3 regions of the Rhizobium binae genome follow, and region 3 is predicted to be linked to each of the others. Evidence: predicted binding sites of a transcription regulator. Region 3 holds the regulator's gene; each other region holds the start of a gene.

Region 1 (9,819 bases), on a different replicon from region 3:
ATGGCGGCGTCGACAGACAGATCGGTCGCCCCGCCGACTTTGACGATCAATGGTCCTGATGGTTCGACCCGCACCACTTCGCCGTCCCGCTCATATTCCCAGGGCGTCGTCAGCGCACCGCTGTCAAAACGGCCCAACAGGCAGGCATGGTCGAGCAGTTCGCTCGGATGTTGCGGCCGGCCACGACGGTCGAGATAGGAGGGGGACGCGGCAGTGGCAAAGCGCTGCTGGCGCGGCCCGATCGGAATCGCGATCATATCCTGCTCCAGCCGCTCGTCATAACGGATGCCGGCATCGCATCCGGCAGCGAGCACGTCGACGAAGTTCTCTTCGGCGACGATCTCGAGGCGAATATCGGGATAGGCGGCGAGGAATGGCGGGACGATGGCTGGCAGCACCAGGCGCGCCGCGCTGACCGGCACATTAAGCCGCAGAGAACCAGCCGGACTGTCGCGAAATCGGTTGACCACATCGAGCGCAGCTTCCACCTCCGTCAACGCGGGGCCAAGCCGTTCCAGCAGGCCTTTGCCCGCCTCGGTCGGAACGACACTGCGCGTTGTCCGATTGAGCAGTCTGACCCCGAGCTCAGCCTCAAGGCGCCGCACCGCCTCGCTCAGGAAGGAGGCACTGCCGCCGCTGGCCCGCGCCGCCTCGCGAAAACCGCCGGCTCGCGCCACGGCGACAAAGGCATTGAGATCACTCAAATCTGCTTTCACTGTTCGCCACTCCGCACGGCCTGTACGGATTGTACCGGATTATCACACGCTCCGCCACGGCGTAGTCTTGGCTTCATCTCTTGAAAGGAGTGAGATCATGTCCATTATCGACCACGCCGGCAGCTTCAATCTCGGCGACTGCAACGTCAAGCGAGTTGGCTATGGCGCCATGCAACTGGCCGGGCCCGGCGTGTTCGGCCCGCCCAGGGATCATGGCGCCGCGCTTGCGGTGCTGCGCGAGGCGGTCGCAGGCGGTGTCAATCACATCGACACCAGCGATTTCTACGGTCCGCACGTCACCAATCAGATCATCCGTGAAGCCCTCCGACCCTATCGCGATGATCTCGTCATCGTCACCAAGATCGGCGCCAGACGCGGCACGGACGGCTCGTGGATTCCGGCTTTCTCGCGCGATGAGCTGACGCAGGCAGTGCACGACAATCTTCGTAACCTCGGCCTTGACGTGCTCGATGTCGTCAACCTCAGGATCATGTTCGACGTGTATGGCCCGGCCGAAGGGTCGATAGAAGCACCTCTGACGGTGCTTGCCGATCTCCAGCGGCAGGGTCTCGTCCGCCACGTCGGCTTGAGCAACGCCACCTCGCGCCAGGTCGCTGAAGGCCGCGGGATCACCGACATCGTCTGCGTGCAAAACCAGTATAACCTGGCACTTCGCGCCGACGATCCGCTCATCGACGATCTGGACCATGAGGGCACCGCCTATGTGCCGTTCTTCCCGCTTGGCGGATTCACGCCGCTGCAGTCTTCGACGCTCTCCGATGTCGCCGCACGCCTCGACGCTACGCCGATGCAGGTGGCGCTCGCCTGGCTGCTGCATCGCGCGCCGAATATTCTGCTGATCCCCGGTACTTCCTCCGTCGGCCATCTCAGGGAAAACCTCGCCGCCGCCCGCCTCGTGCTGCCCGATGAGGCCATCGAGGAATTGAACCGGATGGCCGATATCGCTGCCTGACGGCATGTGATAGCCGCAGACGGTCTGCCGCTACGCCACGCCGCGCGCGGCGTAGCCGGCGGACTGCGCATTATCGATGTGGCGCCAGCCGACCCGTCCGCCATGCCTTCAATAGCGCTCAATAGCGCTCCGGCACATACATATCCGGCGGAACGGGCGCTCTGTTGTAATCGGCGTGACGGATACGATCCGGCAGCTGAATCTCCGGCTTCGGCACATCCTCATAAGGAATCTGCTCGAGAAGATGGGCGATGCAGTTCAGCCGCGCCCGTTTCTTGTCGACGGCCTGCACCACCCACCAGGGCGCTTCCTTGGTGTGTGTGCGCGCCAGCATTTCTTCCTTGGCCTTGGTATATTCCTCCCAGTGTACACGGCTTTCCATGTCCATTGGCGAAAGCTTCCACTGCTTCAGCGGATCGTGGATGCGCATCTTGAAGCGGAATTCCTGTTCCTCGTCGGTGATCGAGAACCAGTATTTGATCAGCACGATGCCGGAACGGACGAGCATCCGTTCGAATTCGGGCACCGAGCGGAAGAACTCCTCGAGTTCGTCAGCGGTGCAGAACCCCATCACGCGCTCGACGCCGGCGCGGTTGTACCAGCTGCGGTCGAAGAGCACGATCTCGCCGGCGGTGGGAAGATGCGGAACATAACGCTGGAAATACCATTGATGGCGTTCCCGTTCGGTCGGAGCGGGCAGTGCCACGGTTCGGCAGACGCGCGGGTTGAGCCTTTGGGTCACGCGCTTGATCGCCCCGCCCTTGCCGGCCGAATCCCGGCCCTCGAAAAGCACTACCACCTTCAGCTTTTTGTGCTGGACCCAATCCTGCAGCCGCACGAGCTCGTGCTGCAGCCGGAAGAGTTCGCGGAAGTAGATCTTACGTTCGAGCGTCTGCTCGGCCGGTTCCGACATTCCCTCGGCTACCAGATCGTCCAGCCGATCCTCCTCCATCTGCATTTCCAGCTCCTCATCGAAGCTGTCGGCGATCTCGGCCTTTATCCGGTTGAGCTGATCCTGATGTGACTGCGACATGGCTTTTTCCTTCCTGCTTTTGTTGACAGGAGCATGTCAGTGCGAAGGTTATATGACGACCACTGATCGGGCTGAACGGTTACTCGCGCCTCTCGTTCCAAGCGGGCCTTAAAGTTGCCCGGCCCGGTACCGGTCGACCAGGTTTCGGCAGGCGCGGATCGTCAGGGCCATGACGGTGAGCGTCGTGCCGGCGATGCCGCTGCCGGGAAAAGCGCTGGCGTCGGTGACGACCAGGTTCGGCGCATCCCAGACCTGGTTATAAGGGTTGAGCACCGATGCTTCCGGGCTTTCACCCATGCGGGCACCGCCGGTTTCATGAATTGCCGCGCCAATGCACATGGTCTTGCGGAACCATGTGCGGAACATGAAGCGGCTGAAGGCGTCGGCATCGGGGAAGGCGCCCTTGCCCATCTCCTTGAGGCCGGTGGGCGAGCCGATGAATTCGAGTTCGCCGCCGACTTCCCGGATCATCGCAATCAGCGTCTCCTCCTGTCGGCGGAGCAGCGCCTGCTCATCCGCCTGCATGATGCAGCGGATATGCGGCACGGGAATGTTCCAGGCGTCCTTGCGCCTGACATCGAGGGTGATGCGATTGTTGGCATAGGGCAGCATGCGGCCGAAGCCGAAGAAGGCGAGACGCGCATCGGTGTCGCCAGAGACCGGCGCCCGGCCGACGCTGCCCTGGTAGTCGAAATCGCCGCGGGCGGCATCGCCCTCGCCGAAGCGGGGGATGAAGATCCCGCCCGACGGGTTGTAGAACGGGTCGGCCGGAGCGGATTCGTCTGGCGCCCAGCCCTTGGCCTTCGAAAAGGACCCGAAGGCGAGGCAGGGAAGCTGGTCCATGAAATAGCGGCCGAGGACGCCCGAGCTGTTGCCGAGCCCGTGAGGATGTCTTGGCGAAGCTGAATTCAAAAGCAGCCGCACGCTCTCGATCGGCGATGCGGAAAGAACTACCGTCGCCGCCCGGGGCGTCGATACTTCTCCCGTATTGCGGTCGATGATCTCCGCGCCGGTGGCGCGGCCGGTTTTCTGATCGATGGTGATGCGGCGAACGACGGCGTCGTAGCGGACCGTCAGCCGGCCGGTGGCCTTGGCTTCCCGGAGCGGCCGCGGCATGCGGTCGGCATCCGGCGCGATATAGCGCCAGGAAACGACGCGCCTCTCCGGCCAACGGCTTTCAACCGCCTTTTTGAAGATCTGTTCGGCGGGCGTCAGGCTTGCCGGTTTGGCATAGATGCCGTCCGGAAGGGTCGGCGCATCGTCCTTGTTGCCGTAGAGCCCGAGATAAGTCTCCACCTCGTCGTAGAACGGCGTGAGCTCATCATAGGAGACCGGCCAGTCCACGCCTTTTCCCGAGCGCGACCTAATCTTGAAATCGTCGTCGGTCCAGCGCAGCAGAACGCGGCCGAAACTGTGCAAACGCCCGCCGCCCTGGCGGCCGCGAATCCACAGGAAAGGCTCACCCTTCGGCGTCGTATAGGGGTTCTTGCGGTCATTGACGAAGAAGTGGCTGAAGCGCTCGGTAAAGAAGGCCGCGCGCGCCTGGATCGGCTGGCCCTTGATCGTGGCGCGGGCACGCTCCCAGATATTGATGCTGCTGGCGGGCGCCTTCTTGCGCGCGGGGTCGAAATCCCCCGGCCCGACGGCGGGACCGGCTTCGAGCAGCAGCACCGACAGCCCCTGAGCCGTCAGTTCTCTGACCGCGAAGGAACCCGCCGCGCCGGAGCCGATCACCAGCGCATCGTAGATGACCTCAGGCATGTCTTTCCAAATCCTGTCCTGGAGCGATTGCTCAAAACGGCGCGCAGCGCGCCGGCGATTGCGAGAAAACAAAGGGGCGGCGCATCACAGCCGCGATCCATCGGCACCGAAGAGCGACGCCCTGGCAATATCGAGCCCGGGAGCCACGGCGTCGCCCGGCTGCAGGGCCACGTCGCCCATCAGCCTGAGCGAGAGGCTTTGATCGGCCCAGTCGAACCAGACGACAGCATCGGATCCCATCGGCTCGACGACGGAAACGCGGCCGGGAATGGTGGGCAGGCTGCCTGCCGTCCCGTCGAGCACGAGATGCTCAGGGCGAAAGCCGAGTGTTGCCGCTCCTTCCGCCGCATTTGCTTGAAAGGAATAACCGGAGAGATCGACGGCAAGCCCCTTGCTCCGGAAGACCGGCGCGCTGTCGCCGCGCTCGATCCGACCTTCGACGAAGTTCATCGCCGGCGCGCCGATGAAACCGGCAACGAAGAGGTTGGCCGGCCGGCGATAGATCTCGGCCGGCGAGGCGAGCTGCTGGATGACGCCGTCGCGCATGATGGCGATGCGGTCGGCAAGGGTCAGGGCCTCGACCTGATCATGAGTCACATAGATCATGGTGTTGCCGAGGCGCTGATGCAGCTTCTTGATCTCGACGCGCAATTCGTTGCGCAGCTTGGCGTCGAGGTTCGACAGCGGTTCGTCGAAGAGGAAGACATCGACTTCGCGCACCAGCGCCCGGCCGATGGCGACACGCTGGCGCTGACCGCCGGAAAGTTCGGCCGGGCGCCTGTCGAGCAGTGTGTCGAGGTGAAGGAGAGCGGCCGTGCGAGTGACACGGGCCTCGATCTCGGCCTTCGGCAGACCGGCGACGCGAAGGCCAAAAGAGAGGTTCTTGCGAACCGACATGCGCGGGTAGAGCGCGTAGGACTGAAAGACCATGCCGATGCCGCGGTCTTTCGGCTCCTCCCAGCTGACGTTCTTGCCTGAGATCCAGATCTCGCCGGCAACGATGTCCTGCAGCCCGGCAATGGCATTCAGCAGCGTGGACTTGCCGCAGCCGGAAGGTCCGAGCAGCACCAGGAACTCCTGCGGGGCAATATCGATCGACATTTTTTCGATCACCGTATGGTGGCCATAGGCGATCTTCAGATCCTTGACGGAGACGGCGGATTGCATGGAAGCGTTACCCCTTGACGGCGCCGGCCGCGATGCCGCGCACGAACCAGCGGCCGGACAGGAAATAGATGGCAAGCGGAACGATGGCGGTCAGGATCGTCGCCGCCATGTTGACGTTGTAGGTCCGCTCGCCCATCGTGGTGTTGACGATATTGTTGAGCTGCACGGTCATCGGCAGGTTGTCGCGCCCGGCGAAGACGAGGCCGAGCAGGAAGTCGTTCCAGATGCCGGTGAACTGCAGCATCGAAACCACGACCACCATCGCCACGGCGATCGGCAGCATGATCTCGAAAAAGATGCGCCAGAAACCGGCGCCATCGACACGCGCCGCCTTGCAGAGCTCTTCCGGCACGCTGACGAAATAGTTGCGGAAGAGCAGCGTCACCAGCGGCAGGCCGAAGATGACATGCACGAGAATGATGCCGGCAAGCGAATTGTAGAGCTCGATATTCGCCATCGCGCGGACCATCGGATAGAGGAATATCTGATAGGGGATGAGACCGCCGGCCATCAGCAGACCGAAGAGCAGGTTGGCCCCGCGCGGTCGCCAGAGCGACAGCGCATAGCCGTTGACGGCGCCGATGAAGACCGAGAGCGCAACCGCGGGAAGGGTGATCGCCACCGAATTCCAGAAGCCGCTGCGAATGCCGACACAGACGGTTCCCATGCAGGCGCCAGACCAGGCGGTCGCCCAGGCGGAGAAATCGAGCGTGGACGGCAGCGCGAAGATCTGCCCAAGCCGGATCTCGTCCATCGATTTCAGCGAGGTGACGACCATGGTGTAGAGCGGCAGGAGGAAGAATAGCGCGGCGACGACCAGGAAGGCGTAGAGGCCGATGCGCCCCGCGGTGAGCCGTGCCGGCTTCGGGCCGTTCGGATGAAGAGCGGCCATCACGCGGCCCCCTTCGCCCTGTTGCGCATGTGCATCGCATAGCGAAAGGGGGCGACCGCGAGGATGACCCCGAGGACGAGCACGGTCGCTCCTGCCGTGGCAAGGCCGAGGTTCTGGCGGCCGAACAGATTGTCCATGATGAATTTTGCCGGCACTTCTGTCGCATTGCCGGGACCGCCATTCGTCATGGCGACGACGATGTCGTAGGTCTTGATCACGCCCATGGCGAGCAGCATCCCGGCCGCCGCCAGCGCCGGCCCGAGCTGAGGCAGGATGATCGAGACATAGATCCGCCAGACGGGAATGCCGTCGATGCGCGCCGCCTTCCATTGGTCGGCCTCGATGCCGCGCATGCCGGCAAGCGCGATGACCATGACGAACCCGGCACCCTGCCAGACGCCGGCGAGGACCAGCGCGTAGATCGCCATGTCGCGATTGACCACCCAGTCGAGGACGAAACTATCCCAGCCGAGCGAGCGCATACTCGCCTGGATACCGAGCGTCGGATTGAGCATCCATTGCCAGATCAGCCCGGTCACGACGAAGGACATGGCGTAGGGATAGAGGAAGATGGTCCTGAAGGCGCTTTCGAAGCGGATCTTGCGGTCGAGGGCGGCGGCGAGCAGGAAGCCGAGCAGCAGGCAGCCTGCGACGTAGAGGACGCCGAAGATCAGTACGTTCTGCAGCGATGCGAGCCATTTGGCCGAAGAGAAGAGCTTCGAATATTGCGCCAAGCCGACATAGGTCGAGGAGGGAAAGAGCGTGGAATTGGTGAAAGACAGGCGGACCGACCACGCCATGGTGCCGATGAAGACCGCGACCGCGACGAACCATGTCGGCAGCAGGGCGATGGTGGCGGAAAGATTAGGCTTGCGTTTGAACGACATCGGCCAGCTCGTCGACGGATGAAAGGAGCACGCCGCCGCTGCACAATGGCGGCGGGCAGCGGCGGCGTCGGCATCAGACTGACGCCACCAGCGCTATCCTATTCGAAAATGGCGAAGAAGTTCGCGGCGGCGGAGGCTGCGTCGTTCGAGCCGCCGCTCCAATATTCGTCGACGTAGTCGTCGAGCGCGCCGACCTGCTGGGGCGTCAGCACAATCGCCTGGTCCGGCACGATCGCGCCCGCAGCCATCAGCTCCGCGCCCTTCCGGGCACAGACATCGAGTTTCGACTTGTCGACGTCGGTGCGCATGGGAACCGCGCCTTTCTTCAGCGCGAATTCGATCTGAACAACCGGATCCATGACGACCTCGGCGAGAAGTTTCTGCGCCTTTTCGGTGCCGGCATTACCGGTCTTGGGGAACCAGAGGGAGTCGGCGATATAGACCATGCCCTTCGATTCCGGCGCGATCATGCAGCCATAATCCTTGCCCGGCTCCTTTCCGGCGACGGTGAATTCGCCCTTGGCCCAATCGCCCATGAACTGCACGCCGGCCTTGGCGGTGATCAGCATGGCCGTCGCATCGTTCCAATTGCGGCCGGCAGCACCGGCGTCGACATAGCCGCGCAGCTTGCCGAGGATTTCAAGGGTCTTGGTGACGCCGTCGACCGAGGCCTGGCTCTTGTCCTTGTCGACATAGATCTTCAGGAAACCGTCGATCCCGACCTGAGAGAGCAGGATCATGTTGAAAACCTTGGTCTGCTGCCAGGGCTGACCGCCCCAGGCGACCGGAACGATGCCGGCGGCCTTCAGCTTGTCGAGATCGGCGAAGAATTCGTCCCAGCTCTTGGGCTCCTCTGCGATGCCCGCCTTCCCGAAGGCTTCCTTCGAATAGAAGACCCAGCTTTCGCCATGGGCGCCGGTCGGCGCAAGATAGACCTTGCCGTCATAGGAAATGAGATCGTAGATCGATTTCGGCAGGACCTCGGCCCATTTGCCGGCGACAGCGACGTCACCGATCGGGTTGAAAAGGCCTTGGCTGACGAAGTCCGCAGCCGCAAGACCGATGACGCCCTGCTTGGCGCCTGGCGCATCGCCGGCGACGATACGGTTCTGGAAGGCGGCATCGGCCGCGCCGAAGCCGGCGATGGAAGAATCCTTCCAGACGCCGCCGCGCTTTTCGAATTCGGTCTTGATGACATTCAAGGCCGCCGCTTCGCCGCCCGACGTCCAGGACGACATCATCTCGATCGTCGGCTTGTCCTCGGCATGGGCCGAAGCGAGGATACCAGCGAATGCCACGCCGGCAAGAAAGAGCTTCATCATAGTCTTCATTGTTCCACCTCTTGAAAATTCCCTCTTTGCGGGGCGTTTGTCGTTCTCGGAATGATTGTCAGCGGTAGATCGGCAGGAGCGCCTGCCGGACGAGCGTCAGCCCGTTGGCGATGTCGCGGACGGGATCCGGCGCGGCGTCGAGTTCGAGGATCGCCCAGCCTTCATAGGCCCGGTCGCGCAGCAGCCGGATCCAGGCTGGCCAGTCGACCCGCCCGAGGCCGAAGCCGCAGAAATAGGGGCGATGGCGATCATGGATCTGCTTGTCGATCGGGGTGTCGGCGGGCATGGGGCCGATCGCATCCTTCCAATGGGCGATGATCATCCGCTCGTGATGGCGATCGACGAGCTGGACGGGATCGGAGCCGGCAACAATGATGTGGGCCGTGTCCGGGCACATATGCACATAGGCGGGGTCGGTCAGAAGCATCATCAGATCGACGTCACGCGCACCGGCAAAAATCGAATGCGCCTCGGTATGCAGCGCCAGCCGCACGCCCCTATCATAGAGGGTCGCGCCGAGCCGGTTCAGAAAGTCGGCAATCACCTTGGCGCGGTCGAGGCCATAAAACTGCACCGGCTGGGCGCCGAGCGTCTGGCGAAGCGGCGCGCCGATCACCATGATGTCGCTGCCGCAGGCTTTCAGGAAGTCGGCATAGCGTTCCGCCTTGTCGATCAGCGCGCGCTGAGCCTCGGGGTCGGCAAAGTCGCCCGCCGCCTCCAGCTCCGCGAAGAAGCCGCTGCAGAGCGTCAGGCCGCGGTCTGCCAGCTCGGCAGCGAAGGCGTCGACGGAACCATAAGTCTTGATCGCATCCTGCCAGTTGAAGGGAGAGAAGGTCAGCTCGACACCGGTGACGCCGGAGGCCTGGACGCTGTCGAGTATCTTGTCCCAGAAGGCCCGTGGTTCGGCGCGCGCATGGGCGACGATCGCATCATCGCTATCGACGTCCCAGAAGCCCGGATGAAAGAACGTCACGAGATCGACGCCGAAGCGCAGCCTGTCGCCAATAGCCATATCTATCCCATTTTCTCAAGGCATGACATATCTGCGTGCGGAACCGC
Region 2 (9,819 bases), 1.7 Mb from region 3:
GCCGGTCGTGGCTCTCCTTCTCGTATGGACGATCATCAACCGTATCAGCGCCGGTATCCGCGAGGCGCGCACGGCCGCCCGATAGAAAGCAAAGCCCATCTGCCGCCGGTTCGTCGCCGGCAAAGTGATCCGGGAACGGTGCCTCTTGCGAAGTGCTGGATAAATACATCTTCCGATCCCTGCCCCTCCTAACGAGAAATTAAACACAGGTTGTAATTTCCGTGCGTCGCCTCTTGAAAGCACAAAAGCGGTGCTTTATGTTTTTATCCATGGCACCGACGAGCAAGACACCGCATCCATCGCTATTGCGCTACCTGTTGGCGCCTGACGATCAGGCCCGCCAGGCGCTGGACGACACCATTGCCGCCTATCGCAGGATGATCGACATCCTCACCGAACTCATCGACGACAAGGCCGGCGCCAATCTCGTCGTCCTGCATGATCTGGGCTATGAAACCGTCCGCGAGCAGACCGGCCTGCCGGCACGGATGGTGACGCTCGGCCTTCGCGATTTCGCCGCCAATCGGGGCGTCACCCCCGAGCCGTTGCAGTTGCCGCTCGACGACAAGCTCTTCGCCATCAAAGGCCCCTCGGAATTAACCATCGCCACGGTGCACGGACGCGTTGCCGTGCCCTTCGATGTCGCCGGTTACTCCAGGGGGTGGGAGAGTATTTTTCCCGCATACCTTGTAGCGGACCACGATCGCTACGAGATTAACATCGGCGTCACGCCGAATTCCGCTCGGATGGAGGAAAACATGACGAATGAAGGCATTCTTTCACGCATGGGCCGCCTGATCGCGGGCATCGCGAATGCAGCGATCGACAAAGCGGAAGGCGTCAACAAAATCGCAGTCATCGAACAGGCGATCCGCGAGATCGATGCGGCCGCGGAGGAAGCCCGTGCCGATCTAGGGAAGGCGCGCGCCGAGGAATACCGCATCCAGAGCCGCAAGGATGAAATCGTCGAAGACATGAATGTGCTCGATGAGAAGATCCGCCTGGCGGTCTCCTCCGGGCGCGACGATCTCGCAAAGGCCGGCGTCGCCCGTCAGATCGATCTCGAATCCCAGATCGCAGCGCTCGACAAGGCGCTGGCCGATGCGAGCGAGCAGGTGGATGAGGGCCAGAAAGCCCTGCAGGCCGTGCTCGCCACCCGCCGAGAGGCTGACGCCCGCCTTGCCGATTTCAAACGCAGCATCGCCAGACATCCCGAAGAGGCGCTCACCGGTCACAACAGACCAACGCCCGGCGCCGGTGCTGCCCGCGCCGCCGCGGCCGTCTCGCGGCTCACCGGCGTTCCATCCGGCGAACACGCTCATAGTTCCGAGCTGGATGAACTCGACCGATTGCACCGCGAGCAGGCGATAGAAGCCCGCCTTGCGCGGTTCAAGGCGGATAACCGGTAACGCCGATGGGACTTTTTTTCGCTCCTGAATGCCTTCCCTTCGCGATCGCCGCCGCCGTGCTTGCCGGCCTGACCGTGATCGAGATGCTCGCGACCGTCATGGGTTTTTCGATCACCGAGCTTCTCGGAAAACCGGATTTCAACGGCCATGACGGTCTTGCCGGTTACCTCTCCTGGCTGAATGTCGGCGGCGTTCCCCTGCTCATTCTCCTAATGATGGCGCTCGGCTTCTTCGCTATTGCCGGTTTTGCCGTACAGGCGGTCGCCGGCGCCTTCTGGGCCCCGCTGCCCGCCGCTGTCGCCGTCGTTCCTGCCTTGACTGTCACCTTCCCCATGGTCAAGGCATCGAGCCGGACGGTGGCGCGGATCGTCCCGCGCGACGAAACCTACGCCGTCGATCTCGATACGCTTATCGGCCGGACCGGAGAAGTGTCGCTCGGCCCGCTCGACCAGGGACTGCCCGGCCGCATCCGGGTCAAGGACCAGCACGGGAACTGGCATGTTCTGAGAGCCAAGGCTGCCAAGGGCCAGGACTCGCTGAAGATCGGCACGCAGGTTCTCCTCGTCGATCGCAAGGCAGATGTGTTTATCGCCATTCCAGCACTGGTGGATCCCATCGGTGCAAACAATCAATCTTTCAGGGAGCAGCCATGATGTACGACATTCTTCTACCGGCCGGCATTAGCATCGTACTGATCTTCGGCATCGGCTTTGTCCTCGCCTCTCTCTACACGCGCTCCAGCCGTGACGAGGCCTATGTCCGCACCGGCCTCGGCGGTCAGAAAGTCGTGCTCGACGGCGGCTCCGTCGTCCTGCCGATCTTCCACTCGATTGCCAGGGTGAACCTGAAGACGCTGCGCCTCGAAGTCCGCCGCGGCGAAGGTGATGCGCTAATTACCAAGGACCGCATGCGCGTCGATATCGGCGCCGAATTTTATGTGCGCGTGAAACCCGACGCCTCCTCGATCGCGCTTGCCGCCCAGACGCTCGGCAGCCGCACCAACGACGCCGAGGCGCTGCGCATCCTGATCGAGGCGAAATTCGTCGACGGCCTTCGCTCGGTCGCGGCCACCATGAACCTAGACGCGTTGCAGGAGCAGCGCATGGATTTCGTCAAGGCGGTGCAGGAAGCCGTCGGCGCCGATCTGCAGTCTAACGGTCTCGAGCTCGAATCCGTGTCGCTGACGCGCCTCGACCAGACCGATATCAAGCATTTCAACGCCAACAACTTCTTCGATGCACAGGGTCTGGCGGCACTGACGCGCATCACCGAGAGCCGCAAGAAAGAGCGCAACGAGATCGTCCGCGACACCGAAGTCGCCATTGCTCAGAAGGATCTCGAGGCTCGCCAGCAGTCGCTTGCCATCGAGCGGACGAAACGCGAAGCTGAACTCAGCCAGGAGCGCGACATCGCCAACAAATCCGCGGCGACGCGCGCAGAAACCGCCCAGCAGGAGCAGGCGGCAAAACGGGCCGAGGAAGAGGCCCGCATCGCCTCCGAGCAGGCGATCGCCGAACGCGAGGCGGCCGCCAAGCAGGCCCGCGAAAGCGCGAACATCGATGCGGCGCGCGCCGTCCAGCAGCGTGATACCGAAGCCAAGCGCGACCTTCAGATCGTCGCTCAGGAAAGCGCCATCGCCGTCGCCAACAAGAGCCGCGAAGAGTCGGAGGCGAAGGCGGCCGCCGAAACGGCTCGCGCTACCGCGATCGCCGCAGAGGAAAAGGTCGGCACCGCCAAGGCGATCGAGATCGCCGAACGCGAGAAGCAGATCGCAGTCATCGACGCGCGCAAGAAAGCCGAAACCGAAGCGACTGCCGTGACCGTCGGCGCCGAGGCCGAGAAGCAGGCTGCGATCGACCAGGCGGAAGCCATCAAGACGCTCGCGACCGCCGAAGCGGACGCGGCGATCATCAAGGCCAAAGGCATTCTCGAAACCGGCCGGGCTCAAGCTGAAAGCGAGGCCCTGCTCAACGAGGCGCGCAACAAGCTCAGCCAGACCATCATCGAGTTCGAAATCACCCGCGAGCGCATCCGCATCATTCCCGAAGCGCTTGCCGAGGCGGTCAAGCCGATCGAAAAGATTTCCGACATTAGGATCTTCGACACTGGCGGCATGCTCGGCCGCGGCGGCGCGAACGGCGACAACGGCATTGGCATGGGCGACGGGCTGGCCGGCCAGCTGCTCGCCTACCAGGCCAACAAGCCGATTCTCGACAAGCTGCTGAAGGAGGCCGGCTTCGAAGGCGATAATGCGATCTCATCCCTGCTTGGCAATCTTGATGGCGCCAAGCCGGCGGCCCCACCCGTCGTTCCGGCTGCGCCCGCCGCACCGCCGCAGGCGGTTATCGCCGCTGCACCCCCGAAGGAATAATCTCCTGACGCGCGCAAACGCGGCCGGCTACCGCAGCCAGCCGGTCGCCAGCGCACTCGCCCAGTCGGGTCGGCGGTTTTCCGCCGCCAGTCTCGACATCGCAAGATTGTCATAGGCGACGTTCCGGAATTGCCACGTCCATCCCGCGGGTGTCTTTTCCAGAATAGCATAGCCGGCCAGCGGATGGCCGGCTTCGACCTTGTGGTAACAGGGCAGCGTGTCGTCATAGGCAGGGCAGCCGACGCTGCCGGGATTGACGATCAACCGGCCGTCGGAGAGGCGAACAGCGCGCGGGAGATGACTGTGGCCGCAAAGGATCAGCGGCAGGTCGATACCCTCCGCCAGCGCCTCGATTTCTTCGATCGGCTTCGGAAAAACAATGCCTTCCGGCGAGACGGACTCCAGCCAGTAGAGATCGTCGTCTTTCGGCCTTGCGTGGCAGAGATAGGCCTCGCCGCGATAGACGGCATCGACTGGCAGGCTGCGCAGCCAGTCGAAATGGGATGGCGACAATTGCTGATAGGCGGCGGCATCCGAGGCATGCATGCAGGCCGGATCCTGCTCGATCAGATAGCGGTCGTGATTGCCGCGCACCGAAGTCAGGCCGAGCGGCATCAGCAGGTCCGCCGTCCGGCCGGCCTCCAGCGGCCCGCTAAAGATATCGCCGAGATTGACGATCTCCTCGACGCCTCGGGTGCGAATGTCGGCCAGCACCGCCTCGAGCGCAAGATGGTTGCCGTGTATATCGGCGATCGCGGCAAATCTCATCTAGCTACCCCGATAGGTGGAGTAACCATAGGGTGAGATCAGCAGCGGCACATGGTAATGCGCCGTCACGTCGGCAATGCCGAAACGGATCGGTACTAGATCGAGGAAAGCCGGATGCGGCAGCGGCGTGCCGCAGGCTCTGAGATAATCGCCGGCGTGGAAAACCAGTTCATAGGTTCCCACGCGAAAACTTTCCCCGGCGAGGATCGGGCCGCCGTCGACCCGGCCGTCGGCATTGGTCTCGACTGTCTTCAGATGCCTACGGATCTCGCCCTCGAGCTGGAAAAGATCGATCCTGAGGCCTGCTGCCGGCTTGCCGAGGGCGGTGTCGAGAACATGCGTGGTCAGTCCGGTCATGGGGCTGGCTCTTTGATGACAAAGGGGGTTTCGAAGAAGAATTCCTCCAGATTGTTGCCCGGTCCGTCGCGATCGACGACCAGGAAATCGGAGGCTTGGCCAAGCGCCATCAGCGGATGATGCCAGACGTTGCGGCGGTAATTCACCCCCTGGTCCCCGCGCGCCAGAAACACCTGCGGCCGGCCGGGACGCCCGTCCTCGTCCTCGGAGACGACGACGAGGAAGGGCCGGCCGGAAACCGGCGAGAAGCTCTGACTGCCGAAAGGATGACGCTCCATCATATCGACATTATAGGGGAAGCTGCGCGGCTGGCCGCGAAAGAGATTGATGATGACGCGCGCGCCCTCACCCGCCGCCTCGGCTGCCGCCAGTGCGTGAAAGCGTTCGGTCGTGCCGCCATTGATCAGCCGCAGCGAAGCTGGATCGGCTTCGATCACCTCGCCGAAAGGGGCGAAGGCCGATCTGGTCAATGGACGGATATCGAGAAATTCGGGCAACGGCTTCACTCGCCTTCTGCATGCCAGTGACGAATGGCATCGATCTCGACAAGAAGTTCCGGCAGCGTGCGATAGGTTGCCTCCCAGATCACGGAGGGATCGAGGGTGAAGACGTCTTCGAGGATCCGGTTGCCCGTGCCGCAGATTTTCGTCCACGGCAAAGTCGGATGCTCGGTGGCAAATTCCGGATGGGTCACGAGCAATCGGGATGCCGCCGCGCCGATGGTGAAATGGCAGAAGGCAACCGCCTTGAAAGTGAGATTATCCTCGGCGAAGGCCGCCTCATCCATACCGCCGACAAAATACAGCGCTTCGGCCGCCGCCTTCTGCATTTCATCGAGGTATTCGATAGCACGCGGCTCGCTCATTCACCCTCCGGCAACATCGATGTCAGGCGCAGCAGTGCGATCCGTTCGACCTGCGCCGTTGCGGTCGCGAATTCTTCATCCGGCCCATTGCCGATCCGGATCTCGAAGGCCGAAAGGATGTCGTCCTTGCCGAGCCCTTTGACGGCGATGATGAACGGAAAGCCGAATTTTTCGACATAGGCCGCATTGAGTTCGCTGAAGCGGGCATGCTCGGCGGGGCTCAACCGGTCGAGACCAGCACCCGACTGCTCCTTGCGGCTGTCCTCGGTCAATTCTCCTGCTATCGCCAGGCGCCCGGCGAGATCCGGATGGGCGCGGAGCACGCCAAGACGCTCTTGCCTGCTTGCCGCGCGGAAGACGGCGGCAAGCGCAGCATGCACGCCCGATGCCGTCAGCGGCCCCATCACGCTGCCGTTGTCATAGGCACGCTCGGCGATGAACGGTGAATGTTCGAAGACGCCGCCGAACCGGGAAACGAAATCGTCGCGCGACAGCATCAGAGCGCGTCCGGCTGATGGTGCTTGTGCCAATGTTCGGCAATCTCGATGCGACGCGGAATCCAGACCTTGTCGTGCTTCAGCACATATTCGATGAAGCGTTTGAGCGCCGCCGCCCGGCCTGGACGCCCGACGAGACGGCAATGCAGGCCGACCGACATCATCTTAGGGCTGCCCGCCTTGCCTTCCTCGTAAAGCGTGTCGAAAGCATCCTTCAGATAGGTGAAGAACTGATCGCCGGCATTGAAGCCCTGCGGCGTGGCAAACCGCATGTCGTTGGTTTCGAGCGTATAGGGAATGATCAGGAAGGGCTTCCCGTCGACGCCCTTCACCCAGTAAGGCAGGTCGTCGGCATAGGAATCGGAAGAATAGAGGAAACCGCCCTCCTCCTGCACCAGCCGCAGTGTATTGTCGGAGGGCTTGCCCTGATACATGCCGTAGGGCCGCTCGCCGGTCAGTTCGGTGTGCAGGCGCACGGCTTCGAGAATATGCTTGCGCTCGAGATCCTCGGGGAAATCCTTGTATTCGAGCCAGCGGTAGCCATGGCTGGCAATCTCCCAGCCCGCCTCCTTCATCGCCGCGACGGCCTCGGGGTTTCGGGCCATCGCCAGCGTCACGCCGTAGACGGTCGCCTGCACCTTGAGATTGGTGAACATCCGCCAGAGCCGCCAGAAGCCGGCGCGCGAGCCATATTCGTAGATCGATTCCATGTTGAGATTGCGCTGCCCCGGCCAGGCGGCTGCGCCGACGATCTCCGACAGCAGGTTTTCGGACCCGGGATCGCCGTCGAGGATCGAGCTTTCGCCACCCTCCTCGTAATTGATGACGAATTGCACGGCAACGCGTGCCGCGCCCGGCCATTTCGGATCGGGCGTCTTACGCCCGTAGCCGACGAGATTGCGCGGATAAGTCTCGGATACCATCAAATCACCTTCTGAAAAGACGGGGAACGGTATCATCCGCAGCCGGAATGTCGAGACGGAAACTGCGCGGCTGAATTTATCGCCTCTACACAATTACTTAGCTTGACGCGTGGTCAAGCGATCCTGCGCGCGCTGACCTTACCCATGGGATGCAGCGAGTGGACGCGGAAGGGACCACCGGTGCCCTCTTCGATCATCAAAGCGACGTTCGAAACCATCACCGGCTCCTTGAGGACGGGCGCGAAGATCGTCCGCAGCGCCGATTCAATACGGGGCATGTCGATCGCGTTGATGGAGCCTGTCACCGGCATATGGAAGCGGAACTCGTCCATGACATAAGGATTGCCCCAACGATGCAGATTGGCGAATTGGGCCGCCGACAATCCATCCGGGTCGCTGCGCTCTATGTCGGCCTCGCTGAGCGGCGCGCGGTAGCGATCGAACTCCTGGACGATTGCCGAAGCGAGATACTCGATCTGCTCACAAGGAGCGCTCGGCATCAGGCTATAGAAGCTGCCGAGCCGGGCTATTTCGAGACGTGAAATCTGGAACGGAGCGAGTGTCCCGGCAAAACGCATGAGATCGCGCAGGAGTTGCGATTCGGACATATCGCCCGACAGATGGAAAGGCGCCTTTAGAACGCCGTGGAAACCATAGCGCCGCGGCACGGCGGTATGGAAGGCGATCTCGTGAATGCCGAGGCCGCGGACGGCCGGAGGCTCAAGCATATCGCCCGAAAATACGTTTCGTCCAAGCCAATTGGCGGCCACAAGCGACAGCGGATCGCTCGCCGGAGGCGTGAAGCAAATGGCATAGCGCATGCAATTTCCTCCATCAAGGATAGGGAGCGCCGATGATCTCCGGTGCTATCGATGCGCAAGCAGATAGGTGATTTGCATGACAGAATAACGAAACGAAGCTGTATCGAATTCACGTTTAACGTGAAGCCACAGCGATATGGCTTGAAATCGCAAAGCTTTCCGGTAGCAATAATTCGCAATCTGTATCGCCTGCGATGCAAACCGCCGCTTCCGCCAGCCGGTGCGCCAAGCCGAAGCTGACCTTGAATCCGCCGGTCAATGCGACGAGCCGCGGATGGCCGGGATGACGGCCGATCATCGGATCGCGATCGATCGCCTTCGGCCGAAGCCCGGCCCAGCGTTCGACAACCGGCGCGTTGCGAAGCGCTGGCGCAATGCCGCGCGCCATCTCGATCAGCCCGTCGAGCTGAGCGTCGGTCGAGGCGGGGTCATCGAAACGGTTCTCGCTGGTGCTGCCGATCGCCGCATATCCGCCCTCATGCGCGACAATGTAGAGCCCGTCGAGGAAGATCGTCGGCAAGGCCGGGTCGATATCGGCTTTCAGCAGCGCCGCCTGTCCCTTGACCGGCTGGCCGAGCGGCTGTTTCAGCCCTGGTGTCAGCGCATCGAGCAACGGGAAAGACTGGTGGCCGGCAGCCAGCATGCAGTGATCGAAAACCACGCTTTCGCCGCCGATCGCAGCCGTGCCGCGATCGGGATCGAGAGAGGCAACCGTTGCATGTTCGACGATGCGCACATGTTTTGCCCGCCGCAGGAAAGCGACGAGCGCCGCGATCAGCATGCGGGGTGCGACGCGCGCGGCAAGCGTATCGTGCACGAAGCCGCTCTCGCCCGCAGAGTCCTCGACCCAGCCGCTAACCGGCGGACTGTCGAGCACATGCCAATGAAAGCGGTGTGCGCCGGCCCGCCAATGGCGCTCGGCGTCCTCGGAATGGCCCTGTGCTATCTTGTTAAGATGCGGCTTCGGCAGCGGGATCAATCGTCCCGAGCGGCGGTAGCCGGCCAAGAGCCCGGTCTCTGCTTCCAGCGCAGCGATCTCGGCTTCGAGCGACACCAGCGAATCGAACTGGAACTGCTTCTTCTCGGACCACCGGTCCGGCATATGCGGCATCAGCGCGCCGAGCAGGCCGCCGCTCGCGCATCCACCCAATCTGCCGGCGTCGGCAATGACCGTGCCGATGCCGCGACGCTCGGCATGGACGGCCGCCCAAAGACCCATGATGCCGCCGCCGACGATCAGCAATTCGCAGGATGATTGACCTGAGACCGGCTGAGGACTATCGGCTTTTCCCATGACAGACGTGAACCCTGATCAGATTGGCGCGGGCGCGTCGCAGCCGCTCGAATGGCGCGACGGCGATATGCCTTATTCCACAGCCTTTGGCGATCATTTTTATTGTCAGACCGATGGCCGGCTGGAATGCGGTCACGTCTTCCTCGCCGGCAACGGCCTGCCCGAGCGTTGGAGCGGGCGGCAGACGTTCGTCATCGGCGAACTCGGCTTCGGCACCGGCCTGAACTTCGCCGAGACCTGGCGGCGATGGAAGCAGCACCGCGCCGCCGGCCAGCAGCTGCATTTCATCTCCTTCGAACTCCACCCGATGCGCGGCGAAGACATCGGCCGGGCGCTCTCGCACTGGCCAGAGATCGATGCCGAGCGCGAAGCGCTGACAGTGGCCTGGCCGCAAACGCCAGATGGCATCGTCTCGCTCGACCTCGACGACCAGACGCGGCTCAGCGTCGTCTGCGGCCGGGCGCTTGACGGCGTCACCGCGGCAAAACCCGGCTTCGACGCCTGGTATCTCGAT
Region 3 (9,819 bases):
TGCATGCGGCGGAACTAGTCACCAAAATTGATCAGGCGTTTCCTGTTTCGGAGGCTTCCGGGACAACGGTGAGGGATTCTGCCATCACCAACGCAGAAGGTGGAGACAGGGCATGAACTGGACAGACGAGCGGGTCGAGAAACTCAAGAAGCTGTGGTCCGAAGGGCTGAGCGCCAGCCAGATCGCGGCACAGCTTGGCGGCGTGAGCCGAAACGCCGTTATCGGCAAGGTGCACCGGCTGAGCCTGCCGGGCCGTGCCAAGGCCGGCGGCACGGCGACGGCGGCGCGCACGCCGAAGCGCCAGACATCGACGCCGCGCGCGCCGAGCTACGCCTCGCGGATCACCACCCGCACCGTGACCCGCCAGCAGGGCGCAACGATGCTGAAGGAGGAGATCGAGGTCGATGCGGTCGAGGACATGGAATATGTGCCGGCCGGCAACGTGGTCGTTCCGATTTCCCGCCGCCTCGGCCTGACCGAACTGACCGAACGCACCTGCAAATGGCCGGTCGGCGATCCGCTCAAGGACGATTTCCACTTCTGCGGCTGTGAATCTCCTGACAATTCGCCCTATTGCAGCTATCATCAGAAGCTCGCCTACCAGCCGATCAACGAACGCCGCCGGGCGGCGGCGCGGGTCAGCTGAGCGGCCACGCCATCGTCAGAATGCAGAAGACGGGCCGAGTGGCCCGTTTTTTATTGGTTGGAGTGGGAAGCTGTAGGTTTTTCCTCGACGCTGTGCGAATTCGGGCTGCGGCTTCTCTCGTGCTCTTCGCATGGATCCGAGGGTCAGGCCCCTGGGATGACAGAGGAGAGGTGGTGCCTAGACGCATAAGCCTCGCCGGCGCGATGAAGTTACGGCAGAAGCGCCGCTTCACAAGCTACGTCAGCGGTGCGTTTGGCGAGAACGCCAACCCACACTCCGTCATCCCAGGGCTTGACCCTGGGATCCACAACCAGGCACCCGGCTTCGATAATTTCCCTGCAGTTGAATGCCATCGCTCCTCCCGCAGCGCCAGCCGCATGGATCCCAGGGTCAAGCCCTGGGATGACGGAGGAGAGGTGGTGCCTGGATGACAGAGGTGAGCTGGTGCCCGCTCATACGCCGCGCCGGTGCGATGAAGGCCTGGGAAAGGCTGCACCGGCGGAACGCCAACCCCACACTCCCTCAGCCTCAGGCTTCCATCGAATAGCCGGCGCCGCGGACGGTGCGGATGACGTCCTGCATGTTGGAGAAGTTCAAGGCCTTGCGCAGGCGGCCGACATGGACGTCAACGGTGCGTTCGTCGACATAGATGTCGTGGCCCCAGACGCCGTCGAGCAGCTGCGAGCGGGAGAAGACGCGGCCCGGCGACGACATCAGGAATTCCAAGAGGCGGAATTCGGTCGGGCCGAGGCGAACTTCGCGGCTCTTGCGATGGACGCGATGGGTTTCGCGGTCGAGCTCTATATCGCCGCATTTCAGCACCGAGGACAGCACCTCCGGGCGGGCACGGCGCAGCATGGCCTTGACGCGGGCGACGAGTTCGGGGGTCGAGAACGGCTTGACGACGTAATCGTCGGCGCCGGTGGACAGCCCGCGGACCCGCTCGCTCTCCTCGCCGCGCGCCGTCAGCATGATGATCGGCAGCCGCTCGGTTTCCGGCCGCATGCGCAGGCGCCGGCAGAGCTCGATGCCGGAGACGCCGGGCAGCATCCAATCGAGGATCAGGAGATCGGGCGTGCGCTCCTGAAGCCTGATCTCGGCCTCGTCGCCGCGCAGGATGGTATCGACCTCGAAGCCTTCCGCTTCGAGATTATAGCGGAGAAGCACGCTGAGGGCCTCTTCGTCTTCAACAACTGCAACTCTCGGGATCATGCGTGTCCGTCTCCTCGCGCACGATCCTTAAACCGGGAATGATTTAAGCAAGGGATCCCGCGCAAAATCAGAAATTGGCTGCGACCGCTTTGCGCGCCCGGACGGGCGCGCACGCAATGGGCTGGTTCGGCACGGTTATTCCGTGGCGGCACCGACGGTGTTGGCGCTGTCGTCCTTCGGACGGTCGCCTTCCGGCTGGGCGCCGGTCGCCATGTAGTAGATCGTTTCGGCGATATTGGTCGCGTGGTCGCCGATGCGCTCGATGTTCTTGGCGCAGAACAGAAGATGCGTGCAGCTCGTGATGTTGCGCGGATCTTCCATCATATAGGTCAGGAGTTCGCGGAACAGCGACGTGTACATCGCGTCGATCTCGTTGTCGCGTTCGCGGATGGCATTCGCCTTGTCGGCGGCGCGCGTCGTATAGACGTCGAGCACTTCCTTGAGCTGGACAAGCGCCAGCTCGGACAGGTGCTCGAGACCGCGGGCGAGCTTGCGGGGAACGCCGGTGCTCTGCACGGCGATGACGCGCTTGGCGGTGTTCTTGCCGAGGTCGCCGACGCGTTCGAGATCGGCGGCGATGCGGATCGAACCCATGATTTCGCGCAGGTCCGAGGCCATCGGCTGGCGGCGGGCGATGGTGACGATCGCCTTGTCGCCGATCTCGCGCTCGGTGTGATCGAGGATCACATCGTCGGAAATGACCTTCTGCGCCAGCGCGGTATCACCGTTGACCAGCGCCCGGACGGATTCGGCGACCATCTGCTCGGCCAGGCCGCCCATCTCGGAAATCCGCCTGGACAGGAACTTCAGATCATCATCATAGGCAGAATAAATATGTGTCGATGCCATGGGGCTTTGTCCTCGAATAACGGGAAGGCTTCGGATAACCGCAATCAGCCGAAGCGACCCATGATGTAGTCCTGGGTGCGCGGATCGTCCGGATTGGTGAACATCTTGTCGGTGTCGTTCTCCTCGACGAGGTTGCCGAGGTGGAACATGGCGGTGCGCTGCGACACGCGCGCCGCCTGCTGCATGGAGTGGGTGACGATGACGATCGTGTAGTTCTCGCGCAGCTCGTGGATCAACTCCTCGACCTTGGCGGTGGCGATCGGGTCGAGCGCCGAGCAGGGCTCGTCCATCAGGATGACCTCAGGGCTGACGGCGACGGCGCGGGCAATGCACAGGCGCTGTTGCTGACCGCCGGAGAGGCCGGTGCCGGATTCATGGACGCGATCCTTGACCTCGTTCCAGAGGCCGGCGCGCTGCAGGCTGGTCTCGACGATCTGGTCGAGATCGGCCTTCGATTTGGCCAGTCCATGGATGCGCGGGCCGTAGGAGACGTTTTCATAGATCGACTTCGGGAACGGGTTCGGCTTCTGGAAGACCATGCCGACGCGGGCGCGCAGTTCGACGACGTCAATGTCAGGATCATAGATATCGTCGCCGTCGAGGGTGATCTTGCCGGTGACGCGGCAGCCCTCGATCGTGTCGTTCATGCGGTTGAGGCTTCGCAGGAAGGTCGACTTGCCGCAGCCCGAAGGGCCGATCAGCGCGGTTACGGTGTTTTCGCGGATGTTCAGGTTCACATCGAAAAGCGCCCGCTTTTCGCCGTAGTAAACCGAGACATCCTGTCCGATCATTTTATACGGGACGTTGCTCATCTTCTGATCCAGCGCCTTTTCAACTGCAGCTTCCGTCAACATGTTCATGATGTTTAACTCCGTTTACCAGCGGCGCTCGAAGCGACGACGCAAGAGAATGGCGCCCATGTTCATGATGATCAGGAACAGAAGCAGGACGATGATGGCACCCGAAGTACGTTCCACGAAGGCACGTTCGGCCTCGTTCGCCCACATATAGACCTGCACCGGCAGGGCCGTCGAGGGATCGAGCGGTGTCGCCGGCACGTTGGCGACGAAGGCGACCATGCCGATCAGGAGCAGCGGCGCGGTTTCGCCGAGCGCGTGCGCCAGGCCGATGATCGTGCCGGTGAGGATGCCGGGCATGGCAAGCGGCAGGACATGGTGGAACACCATCTGCATCTTCGAGGCGCCGAGACCCAAGGCTGCGGCGCGGATCGAGGGCGGCACGGCGCGCAGGGCCGCGCGCGTGGCGATGATGATCGTCGGCAAGGTCATCAGCGCCAGCACCAGGCCGCCAACCAGCGAGGCCGAGCGCGGCAGGCCTACGAAGTTGATGAAGACGGAAAGGCCGAGCAGACCGTAGACGATGGAGGGCACGGCGGCGAGGTTGTTGATGTTGACCTCGATCAGGTCCGTCAGCTTGTTCTTCGGCGCGAACTCCTCGAGGTAGATCGAGGCGGCAACCCCGATGGGCAGGGACAGCGCCAGCACGATCAGCATCAGGTAGAGCGAGCCGATGAGGGCGACGCCGAGGCCGGCAGCCTCCGGACGGCTGGAGTTGCCGTTGACGAAGAGGCCGGTGTTGAACTGCTTGTGGAGAGCGCCGTTCGCCTTCAGCTGGTTCATCCAAGTCAGCTGCTTGTCATTGACCTTGCGGTTCTTCTCGTCGACGGAGAGATCGATCTGGCCCTTGTTGGCACTGTCGATATTGGCGTCGGCGAGCAGCGAGACATTGACCGTCTTGCCGATGAGCGAGGGATCGGCGACGACCATGTCGCGCAGCTGGATCGGCGCGCTCTTGGAGAGCATGGCGGATGCATCGCGCACGTCAGGCTTGCTCGAGGCGTTGATATCCAGCTGCTTGACGATCGCGTCGCGCAGGAGAACCGGGTAATTGGCCGCGATCAGCACCGAAGGGTCGGCCGCCCGCTTGTTGCTGGGGTCGATCGTCTTCTCGGTGAATTCGATCGGCAGGGTGATCGCGGTCTGCTGAAAGGCGGTATAGCCTTTGCCGATCACCGTCCACAGCAGGATGAAAAGGAAGACAAGGCCGAAGGAAATGGCGGCGATGCCATAGGCCTGGAACCGGCGCTCGGCGGCGTAGCGGCGCTTGATGCCGATATCGCGGCGCGCCGGCGCCTTGGAGATGGTGACGCCTGTTGTGGGAGAAACAATATCCGTCATTCGTACTGCTCCCGGTATTTGCGCACGATGTAGAGCGCGTAGATATTGAGGCAAAGCGTGATGCAGAACAGCGTGATGCCAAGAGCAAAGGCAACCAGCGTCTGCGGGGAGGTGAACTCGAGGTCGCCCGTCAGCTGGTTGACGATCTTGACGGTCACCGTCGTCATCGGCTCGAAGGGGTTGATCTGAATGCGCGCCGCGACACCGGCGGCCAGCACGACGATCATGGTTTCGCCGATGGCGCGCGAGGCGGTCATCAGCAGCGCGCCGACGATGCCCGGAAGGGCTGCCGGCAGGACCACCCTCTTGATGGTTTCGGAGCGGGTGGCGCCGAGACCGAGCGAACCGTCACGCAGAGCCTGCGGCACAGCGGTGATGATGTCGTCCGACAGCGAGGAGACGTAGGGGATGAGCATGATGCCCATGACGATGCCAGCGGTCAGAACGCTCTGCGCCTGGATGAAGTTGGTATAGTTGCCGGAGAGCAAGCCGCTGATCTGAGCCGAGAAATCGCGCAGGAAGGGGCCGACGGTGACGAGGGCGAAGAAGCCGTAGACGATCGTCGGAATGCCGGCGAGCACCTCGAGAAGGGGCTTGGCAACGCCGCGCACCTTTGGCGAGGCGTACTCGGCCATGTAGATGGCGGCGAAAAGGCCGACCGGTACGGCGACCAGCATGGCGACCAGGCCGATATAGAGCGTGCCCATCAGCAGCGGGATCAGGCCGAACTGACCGAAGGAAGAGCTGCCGGCGCCGGCAAAGCGCGGATCCCAGACGGTTCCGAAGAAGAAATCGCCGGCGGGAACGACTGCAAAGAAGCGTGTGGCTTCCGACAGCATGGACAGCACGATGCCGATCGTCGTCAGGATGGCGATCGAGGAGGCGAGCAGCAGACCCCAGAGCATGACGCGCTCAACGCGATTACGGGCCCGGAAGCGGGGTGCGATGGCGCGCAGCGCGTAGAAGGCGCCGGCAACGGCCAGAACGAAGACGATCGCGGTCATGGCGATGCGGCTCGTCAGGCTCATGGCGTTGAGCTTCTTGGCGGCCTCGACCATGTAAGGCTGCGGCTGGCCGGCGAGCGGCACACCCTTCTCGCTGAGCTTGGCCTGCAGGGCAGCCGGATCGTTTGCGACCGCGGCCGCTTCGTCCGAAGTCAGCATCGTCAGGCCGCGGGCGACCGTCGCCACCATCGAATAGTTCAAATCCTGCTCGACCGCGACCTGGGCCTTGACATCGTCAGGGAAAGCATTGCGAACCGAGGACTGGATGATGCCGGGGCTCACGGAGAGCCAGACGCAGAGAACGATGAGGGCGGGAAGAACGGCCCAGATCGCAGCGTAAGCGCCGTAATAGGCCGGGCGTGAATGCAATGCGGAGGACCTGCCCCCGGCAAGTGCCGCGGCACGGCTGCGCGCGACCAGATAGGCGGCGGCGCCGATTACCACAAGGCACAGAAGTATGACGGATGTGCTCATTCGTTACGTCCCCAGGCCCGCAGCCCCCATAAAGCCCGGCGGTTCATCGAACCGCCTTCGGCTTCCAACCATTGGAGAAGGAATTCCAGCCCCGCGTATCCCGGCACGCCCGGACGCAAGGCAGTGCCGGCGCGGCATCGAGACGCCGCGCCGGCAAAGTCATCACATAGTCTTGCCGGCTTCGACGTCCTTGCGGATCGCTTCGCGCTCGGCATCCGGGGCGGCAACGAGACCGTATTCGGCGAGCGGGCCGTCGGGGCCGATCATCTGGTCGGATACGAAGAAGTTGACGTATTCCTTCAGGCCCGGGACGGCGCCGAGATGTGCCTTCTTGACGTAGAAGAACAGCGGACGGGAAACCGGGTAGGTGCCGTTGGCGATCGTTTCCGTCGACGGAACGATACCGTTCACGGTCGCGACCTTCAGCTTGTCGGCATTGTTTTCATAGAAGGAAAGGCCAAATACGCCGACCGCGGTCTTGTTGGCGGCGATGCGAGACAGCGTCTCGGTGTAGTCACCGTCGATGTCGACTGCAGCGCCGTCCTTGCGAACTGCGACGCAAGCCTTGCCCTGAGCGGCCTTGTCCGATACGGCGGCCTTGATGACTTCTGCGGCGCCCGAGGCTTCGCAGCCAGCTGCCAAGACCTTTTCCTCGAAGACTTCGCGTGTGCCGTGCTTTTCGCCCGGGATGTAGGCAGCGATATCGACAGCCGGGAGCTTCGGGTTGACTTCCGACCACTTCTTGTAGGGGTTGGCGACGAGCTTGCCGTCGACGACGACCTGGGCAGCCAGCGCCTTGTAGATGTCGGCCGGAACGTAGGCGACGTCGGGGTTGCCGGAATCGGTGGCGAAGACGATGCCGTCATAACCGATCTTGACTTCCTGAATGTCGGTTACGCCGGCGGTCTTGCAGGCTTCGATCTCGCTCTTCTTGATGGCGCGAGAAGCATTGGCGATATCGATGGTATCTTCACCGACGCCCTTGCAGAATTCCTTGAGGCCGGCGCTCGAGCCGCCGGATTCGACGACCGGCGTCTTGAAGTTGGTGAATGTTTCGCCGAACGACTCAGCAACGATCTTGGCGTAAGGCAGGACGGTGGACGAACCAGCAATTTGAATCTGATCGCGGGCAACGGCGGCGCCAGCGAAAGCAGCAGTTGCAGCGAGCGCCGCAACGGTGAGCTTGAGGGTGTTCATTTGAAATCTCCCGGCATTGGACTTGTGTGAGTGCGGCCTATGAGAGGCCCTCGCATTGCCTTTTTTCATTGGCCGGACTCTCTTAGCGCTGTAAGCACCGTCCTTTTATGTCAAATCGGTGAAACATTTGTGACAGGTTAATGCGCTGTTTTATAACGATAAATTTTATGGATCCCGCCTGAACGTGTCGACGGTTGGCAAAGTTTGGGTCGCCGCTCGACCTTGCATTGCAGTTTACCACACGTAGCCCGGCGGTTGCGGAAAGGCATCCTGGCCCTTCCCGCCTGCATTCTTTCATTCAGGTCCGCCCGTGGGATCTGCCCCTCATCCGCCTGCCGGCACCTTCTCCCCGTTTTGACCGGGAGAAGGGGATATGCCGCGACCTCTCCGTCCCACCCAAAAATCTCGCCAGGGCACGTCCCCTCTCCCCGTCATTACGGGGAGTGGGTTAGGGTGAGGGGCAATCGCGCGGCACGCCATCGTTATTAACGCACGGCTGGAAAGAACCGCAAATCCATTGCCTCGACGCGTTCGATCAGCCGCCCGTCGCAGATCGCAACGAACCATCTCCCCGTTTTATGGGGAGAGGGGACCACGAGAGATTTCACCTCAGAAGCGCACCGTAAAATCAGTGCCTTTACCCACCTCCGATCTGACGATCAGCCGTGCCCGGTGGCGGGTGAGGATATGTTTGACGATGGCGAGGCCGAGGCCGGTGCCCTTCTTCGAGCGGCTGTCCTCGATGCTGACGCGGTAGAAGCGTTCCGTCAGACGCGGCACGTGCTCGGCCGGTATGCCCGGCCCCTTGTCGACGATGCTGACCTCCACCGGTCCGCCGGCGCCATTCTTCAGCCGGACGTCGACGACCTTGCCTTCCTGACCGTATTTGCAGGCATTTTCCATCAGGTTCTCGAAGACCTGGACGAGCTCGTCGCGGTCTCCCAGCACCTCGACCCTGCCGTCGGGCAGATGCAGGTTGATGTCGACGCCGACGTCTCTTGCCAGCGGCACCAGCGAGTCGCGGACATGGCCAAGCAGCGGTACCAAATCGACCTTCTCGTCCGGGGCGATGTGCGATTTCAGCTCCAGGCGCGAGAGCGACAGGAGGTCGTCGACGAGCCTGCTCATGCGCGTCGTCTGATCGAGCATGATGCCCAGGAACTGCGCCTGCGCCTTCTGATCGTTCTTCGCCGGGCCCTGGATCGTCTCGATGAAGCCGCGCAGCGAGGCAAGCGGCGTGCGCAGCTCGTGGCTGGCATTGGCGACGAAATCCGACCGCATGCGGTCGATGCGGCGCACTTCCGATATATCGCGGAAGGACAGGATGAAAAATCGCTCACGCTGTCCGTCGGCCTTGAATTCGACGGGCGCGCTGCGGACGATATAGACCCGCTCGGATGGCAGCCGCTCGGCATGTTCGATCTGGTTTGGCGCATTGGTGGCGATGGTTTCGCGCACCATGTCGAGCACACCGGGCGAGCGCAGGCGGGCCGATATATGGGCGCCGAGCGCAACCTCGCCGAAGGCCTTTTCGGCGGCGCGGTTCTGGAAGAGCACCGAGGCATCGTCCGACAGCACCATGACGGGAATATCGAGGCCGGCAAGCGTGGCGGAAACGTCTTGCAGGCGGCTCGGCGGCGTTTCCGGCTCCGTCTCCTCCGGCTCGGCCGGCTCCACTTTCAGCACCGGCGCCTCGTTGAACAGCGCGGTCAAGCTCATGACGAGCAGGAGGACGAGCACGACCCACTTGTTCATGCCGGCGGCAAGAGCAATCAAGGCGCTGAGGATGGCCGCAAGCAACACCGGCCGTTCGCGCCGGATGCGCGCCAGGAGACTTCTTCTCCACGGGATTTCGTCTGGCAAGGGGGCCTCGCGGCGTCGATTCGTTTTTCTTTATATTGAACTCTGCCTGATAGCGGCAATTCATGACAGAAGTTTTCGGCTGGCGCCGCTTGAAGCGAAAGACCGCAGCGCGAGCGCGAGAAATATCGCCGGCGTGACGCGAAAGATTTGATTTTCAACGGCAACTATGTTCGCCTGCGCAGAGAGCCACCAGCGCAGGAGGAGCACATGGGCGAGGATGTCGAAAGCAGGGCCGTGGAACTGGATATCCGCGGCAAGAAGCGCATCTTCGACGTCGACGATCCTGTTCTGCCGGACTGGGTGAAGGAACAGGCGCTGGAATCCGCCGAATTTCCCTACAAGAAGAAACTCAACGAGGAGGACTATCTCTCGCAGC

Evidence for each region. The regulator PhoB, encoded in region 3, activates phosphate uptake and scavenging genes when phosphate is short. The targets are predictions, from matches to a motif close to TGTCATNNANCTGTCAT.
Region 1: ppk2 (polyphosphate kinase 2) is a predicted target of PhoB. The motif match lies at 2,764-2,780, and genes of this name have one in related genera.
Region 2: J2J99_RS16470 (DUF1045 domain-containing protein) is a predicted target of PhoB. The motif match lies at 8,088-8,104, and genes of this name have one in related genera.

The regions. Positions count from the first base shown of each region.
Region 1 covers NZ_CP071606.1:467,821-477,639, reverse strand. The annotation lists gene J2J99_RS26805 (LysR family transcriptional regulator) at 1-716, opposite strand, end outside; gene J2J99_RS26800 (aldo/keto reductase family oxidoreductase) at 814-1,689, shown strand; gene ppk2 (polyphosphate kinase 2) at 1,808-2,722, opposite strand; gene J2J99_RS26790 (GMC oxidoreductase) at 2,831-4,483, opposite strand; gene J2J99_RS26785 (ABC transporter ATP-binding protein) at 4,568-5,650, opposite strand; gene J2J99_RS26780 (carbohydrate ABC transporter permease) at 5,658-6,542, opposite strand; gene J2J99_RS26775 (carbohydrate ABC transporter permease) at 6,542-7,429, opposite strand; gene J2J99_RS26770 (ABC transporter substrate-binding protein) at 7,528-8,760, opposite strand; gene J2J99_RS26765 (sugar phosphate isomerase/epimerase family protein) at 8,819-9,772, opposite strand.
Region 2 covers NZ_CP071604.1:3,341,428-3,351,246, forward strand. The annotation lists gene J2J99_RS16420 (CDP-alcohol phosphatidyltransferase family protein) at 1-85, shown strand, start outside; gene J2J99_RS16425 (PspA/IM30 family protein) at 270-1,409, shown strand; gene J2J99_RS16430 (OB-fold-containig protein) at 1,415-2,062, shown strand; gene J2J99_RS16435 (flotillin family protein) at 2,059-3,780, shown strand; gene J2J99_RS16440 (metallophosphoesterase family protein) at 3,808-4,548, opposite strand; gene uraH (hydroxyisourate hydrolase) at 4,549-4,905, opposite strand; gene J2J99_RS16450 (ureidoglycolate lyase) at 4,902-5,402, opposite strand; gene J2J99_RS16455 (HepT-like ribonuclease domain-containing protein) at 5,408-5,770, opposite strand; gene uraD (2-oxo-4-hydroxy-4-carboxy-5-ureidoimidazoline decarboxylase) at 5,767-6,267, opposite strand; gene puuE (allantoinase PuuE) at 6,267-7,190, opposite strand; gene J2J99_RS16470 (DUF1045 domain-containing protein) at 7,304-8,011, opposite strand; gene J2J99_RS16475 (NAD(P)/FAD-dependent oxidoreductase) at 8,127-9,305, opposite strand; gene mnmC2 (tRNA (5-methylaminomethyl-2-thiouridine)(34)-methyltransferase MnmC2) at 9,304-9,819, shown strand, end outside.
Region 3 covers NZ_CP071604.1:551,730-561,548, reverse strand. The annotation lists gene J2J99_RS02730 (GcrA family cell cycle regulator) at 113-646, shown strand; gene J2J99_RS02725 (hypothetical protein) at 820-1,077, shown strand; gene phoB (phosphate regulon transcriptional regulator PhoB) at 1,175-1,858, opposite strand; gene phoU (phosphate signaling complex protein PhoU) at 1,994-2,707, opposite strand; gene pstB (phosphate ABC transporter ATP-binding protein PstB) at 2,752-3,567, opposite strand; gene pstA (phosphate ABC transporter permease PstA) at 3,583-4,905, opposite strand; gene pstC (phosphate ABC transporter permease subunit PstC) at 4,902-6,383, opposite strand; gene J2J99_RS02695 (substrate-binding domain-containing protein) at 6,546-7,580, opposite strand; gene phoR (phosphate regulon sensor histidine kinase PhoR) at 8,190-9,410, opposite strand; gene ppk2 (polyphosphate kinase 2) at 9,651-9,819, shown strand, end outside.